Regions from separate parts of the Cobetia sp. UIB-001 genome, predicted to be linked through region 2. Evidence: predicted binding sites of a transcription regulator. Region 2 holds the regulator's gene; the other holds the start of a gene.
The links. The regulator LexA, encoded in region 2, represses DNA repair genes until DNA is damaged. The targets are predictions, from matches to a motif close to TACTGTNTANNTANACAGTA.

Region 1: the regulator LexA is predicted to act here: its motif matches at 1,271-1,290, upstream of recA (recombinase RecA).

The regions. Positions count from the first base shown of each region.
Region 1 covers NZ_CP058244.1:3,693,319-3,695,719, reverse strand. Annotated here, with positions in the region: gene mutS (DNA mismatch repair protein MutS) at 1-485, opposite strand, end outside; gene HA399_RS15260 (CinA family protein) at 652-1,188, shown strand; gene recA (recombinase RecA) at 1,404-2,401, shown strand, end outside.
Region 2 covers NZ_CP058244.1:1,001,628-1,004,028, reverse strand. Annotated here, with positions in the region: gene HA399_RS04270 (TetR/AcrR family transcriptional regulator) at 1-284, opposite strand, end outside; gene lexA (transcriptional repressor LexA) at 851-1,480, shown strand; gene HA399_RS04260 (hypothetical protein) at 1,625-1,864, opposite strand; gene HA399_RS04255 (DUF6586 family protein) at 2,117-2,401, opposite strand, start outside.

The sequences.
Region 1 (2,401 bases), 1.5 Mb from region 2:
TCACCATTGACCTCGAGCACGCTGAAGCGACCGGAGGAGAGCTCGAGAGCGGCCAGGCCCCAGGTCTCGCCATCACGGTGCAGCGCCACCAGCAGGTTGTCGCGGCTGGCATCCAGCAGCGCCTCATCATGCAGTGTCCCCGGGGTGACGATACGCACGACCTTGCGCTCGACAGGCCCCTTGCTGGTCGCCGGGTCACCGATCTGCTCGCAGATGGCCACCGATTCGCCCATCTTGACCAGGCGTGCCAGATAGCCTTCGGCGCTGTGATAGGGCACCCCTGCCATGGGAATCGGTGAGCCGCCGGAGCTGCCGCGCGCCGTCAACGTGATATCGAGAAGTTGTGCTGCGCGCTTGGCGTCCTCATGGAACAGTTCATAGAAGTCGCCCATGCGATAGAACAGCAGCACGCCGGGGTGCTCGCGTTTGATCTTCATGTACTGCGTCATCATCGGCGTCATCTGGGGCGCGCTGTTCTTGGCCATGGCCATGGACTTCCTTGACTGCACTGCAATGGGAAAAAGCACACATGCGAGAGCACGGCATGCGGGATGCGCGATATTCTACGGACTGGCGCGGCCGGCTCCAATGCCTGTGATGTCTCATGCTCGCTGCCCTTTTCACCCGATGACCTCCACAAGGAGAAAGTTCGTGAGCCAATTGACTGGTACGACCCCCGAGGCTGCGTGCGCGAATGCCCTGGCTGAGCAGTTGCAGGCGCTGGCGGTCGCGCGCGGGGTGCGCGTCACCACCGCCGAGTCGTGCACCGGAGGCGGGGTGAGCGCGGCGATCACGGCGATTGCCGGCAGCTCCAGCTATTTCGATGCGGGCTACGTGACCTATTCCAATGCCACCAAGCAGCGCCTGCTGGGGGTCAGTGAGGCATCGCTTGAAGAGTTCGGTGCCGTCTCCGAGGCAGTCGTGTGCGAGATGGTGCGGGGCGCCTGTCGCGAAAGCGGCGCTGAGCTGGGGGTGGCGATCAGCGGTGTGGCCGGCCCCGGCGGGGGAAGTGACGAGAAGCCCGTCGGCACCGTATGGCTGGCGTGGGGGAGCGAGGCCCGCCAGCAGGCACGCTGCTGTCACTTTCCCGGCGACCGGCAGGCCGTGCGCGACGCCGCGGTGCGGGAGGCATTGCAGGGCTTGATCGAGCGCGTGGAGGCCTTGCAGATCGGCACCGAAGACGCGTGAGCCCGATGCAAGCCCCGCGTTGAGGGTGCTGCCTGAAAAAGCGCATCACCGGACTGGCAGAGTGGCGCAACTTGCGGCATTATACTGTCCATGTATACAGGGTTTTGCCACGACACCTCAGCCGCTAGTCTGACGGTGTCTGCTCAGCTCTCAGTGACAGAATTCTCTATTCCAGGTGGCAGCCCGTGTGGCTCCGCCGTTCGACAGGAGGCCACATGGCAAAGGACGACAATCGTACCAAGGCGCTGAACGCGGCGCTGTCCCAGATCGAGCGCCAGTTCGGCAAGGGCGCCGTCATGCGCATGGGCGATGCCCCGCGTGTGGCCATCCCGTCGGTTTCCACCGGTTCTCTGGGGCTGGATATCGCACTCGGCATCGGCGGCCTGCCCTTCGGGCGCGTGGTCGAGATCTATGGCCCGGAATCCTCGGGCAAGACGACACTGACCCTCTCGGTCATCGCCCAGGCGCAGAAGCAGGGCAAGGTCTGTGCCTTCATCGATGCCGAGCACGCACTGGATCCGTCCTACGCCGAGAAGCTGGGCGTCAATCTGGACGAGATGCTGGTCTCCCAGCCGGACACCGGTGAGCAGGCGCTCGAGATCGTCGACATGCTGGTACGTTCCGGCGGCGTTGACGTCATCATCGTCGACTCCGTGGCGGCACTGACGCCGCGTGCCGAGATCGAAGGCGAGATGGGCGACTCCCACGTCGGCCTGCAGGCGCGTCTGATGTCCCAGGCACTGCGCAAGGTGACCGGCCACATCAAGAACGCCAACTGCATGGTGGTGTTCATCAACCAGATCCGCATGAAGATCGGCGTGATGTTCGGCAGCCCCGAAACCACGACGGGCGGTAACGCACTGAAGTTCTACTCCAGTGTGCGTCTGGATATCCGTCGTACCGGTTCCGTGAAGTCCGGTGATGAAGTCACCGGTAACGAGACCCGCGTCAAGGTCGTCAAGAACAAGGTCGCGCCGCCGTTCCGTCAGGCCGAGTTCCAGATTCTCTACGGCAAAGGCATCTATCACGCCGGTGAGGTGATCGACCTGGGCGTGCAGTGTGGTCTGGTCGGCAAGTCAGGCGCCTGGTACAGCTATCAGGGCAGCAAGATCGGTCAGGGCAAGGCCAATTCCGCCCAGTACCTGGAAGACAATCCCGCCATCATGGAGGAGATTGAAACCCAGATCCGTGCCCAGTTGCTGGCAGCGCCGGA
Region 2 (2,401 bases):
CGCGCCATCACCTCCAGCAGGACCTCCAGCGGCACCTGACGCCCGGCGTATTGCTGCTCGACGCTGTCGAGTGCCGCGTGGAAACGCTCACTGAAAGGGTCGAGATAGCGCGCGAAGACCGCCTGGATCAGCGATTTCTTGGAGCCGAAGTGGTAGTTCACCGCCGCCAGATTGACCTTGGCCTTGCTGGTGATGTTGCGCAGTGAGGTCTCGGCGAAGCCGCGCTCGGCGAACAGCACCTCGGCAGTATCGAGGATGCGGGTAACGGTATCGGTCTGGGCCATGGGCGGAACCCTTGTCAGGTAGAAAAGGACTGGAGTCGTAGGTCACGGTGCAAGCCCCGCGCGGCGACTCTCTCATGAGGTGGTGCAGGTTCACCGCAAGGCGCGTTCGATCATGGCACCCGTGAGCACCGCCATCGGCGAACATTCGTTTGAAACACTTTGATTCTAGCGCGCCATGCCATGACTGACAATTCTCTCGCGTTTCAAACGCCAGAGGTTTAGCCAAGCCTGATATTCCCTCAACGCTGACCGTGCCGATTCAAGGGCTCGCCTAGCTCGGTGACTGACCACCCCGCCAGAGCCAGGCCGGGTTCACTTCCAGACATTCACCACCAGACATTCACCTCCAGGCATTCACTTCCAGACATTCCCATCAAGAAAGAATGCCTCGGATATCGGCACGAAAAGTCGCCAGACAGCGATATCTCGGCGACTACCTGCCCTTTGAGGCCACCACGCAAGCCACGATGCCTTGCATGACCGCCATGACTGGATACAATGACAGTTGTATGGATGCACACCCCGTGCCGTCAGCTCAAGATGCCGCCCAGGCCAAAGGCAATGCCATGACCCAGCCGCTTACTCCGCGCCAGCAGGATGTCTTCGACTTCATCATCAAGACCATCAAGTCCTCTGGCTACCCGCCGACGCGGGCCGAAATCGCCCAGGCGCTGGGCTTCCGCTCACCGAATGCTGCCGAGGAGCATCTGCGTGCCCTCAAGCGCAAGGGCGCCATCGAGATGGTGCCGGGCACCTCTCGCGGCATTCGCGTGCCGTCGCTGGCTGACGTCGACGACAGCGCCAACGATGGTCTGCCGGTGATCGGGGAAGTGGCCGCCGGCAGTCCGATTCTTGCCAGCGAGCATATCGACCGTCACTGCCCGCTGCCGAGCGACTACTTCTCGCCGGCTGCCGACTACCTGTTGCGCGTGCGCGGCGTGTCGATGAAGGACGTGGGAATTCTGGAAGGCGACCTGCTGGCCGTGCACCGCACCAGCAGCGTGCGTGACGGACAGATCGTGGTGGCACGTCTGGGGGATGAAGTTACCGTCAAGCGCTTCCGCCGTGACGGGCACTACGTGTGGCTGGAAGCCGAGAACGAGGACTTCTCGCCGATCAAGGTCGACCTGCGCACGGACAGCCTGGAGATCGAAGGTCTCGGGGTGGGCGTCATCCGCGATGGCGGCCTGCACTGAGGCCTTGACCAGCAGCGCTTTGAGCAACGAGCTATGCCCAGCAGCACCTTTCTCGCAGAGCTCTGAGCAACAGAAAAGCCGCACGCATTGCACAAAAAACCCGCCTCGAGGCGGGTTTTTTGTGCGCGAAGCGCGAGCGATGAATCAGTGCACGATGCCTTCTGACTGCTCGTCCTCGTCTTCTTCGCCATCCCAGAGGCGAGTCCGGGTGATGGCGTGGTCGATCATCTCACGCGCGACCTCGAAACGATTGTCACGCAGCAGATCGGCGGCCTCGTCCGAAATGCGAATGCTGAGCAGCGGCTCACCTTCGCTTTCCGCGGCGCGCAGAATCACTTCACCATCTTCCATTTGCACAATTTCAAGTACGGCGGGATCGGACACGTCATTCCTCCTGCACGGCATCTCGCGAGATACCGGCGTCGTTGTAATCGTCAGCGCGACGGCTGGCAAGCCCGGCACCGCGTTGCCATCAGCGACGCAGAAAAAAGTACGACCACAGCCAGAGCCATGGTCGTACCGGAGAATGCAGGGCTTGCCACAATGCGATCAGTCTAGCACCCGTGAAGGCGAAACGTCACCCGATTGCCATGCGCCAGTCATCACCAGCGTGCAGCACCAGATCAACGCCTTGACCTACCACTCGACACTCGACTCACGCAGCTGCGGCAGCAGCGCCTTGAATGCCGTGATGGCGGCGCTGAGACGCTCGGCCAGCGAGGCGCTCGAGGCTGCCGCGATGATCAGACCATCACCCCGCGAACGCGATTCCTCGCGGCGCGCGACGCCGCCCTCTTCATGCAGGCGGGTCACATCCGCGACCAGCTCAGACAACCAGCTATCGGAACGCTCCAGCAGGCTGCGCAGCTGCTCGACCTCGGCGATGGGCGTCGGCGGCGACGCCAGGCGCTCGCGCCAGCT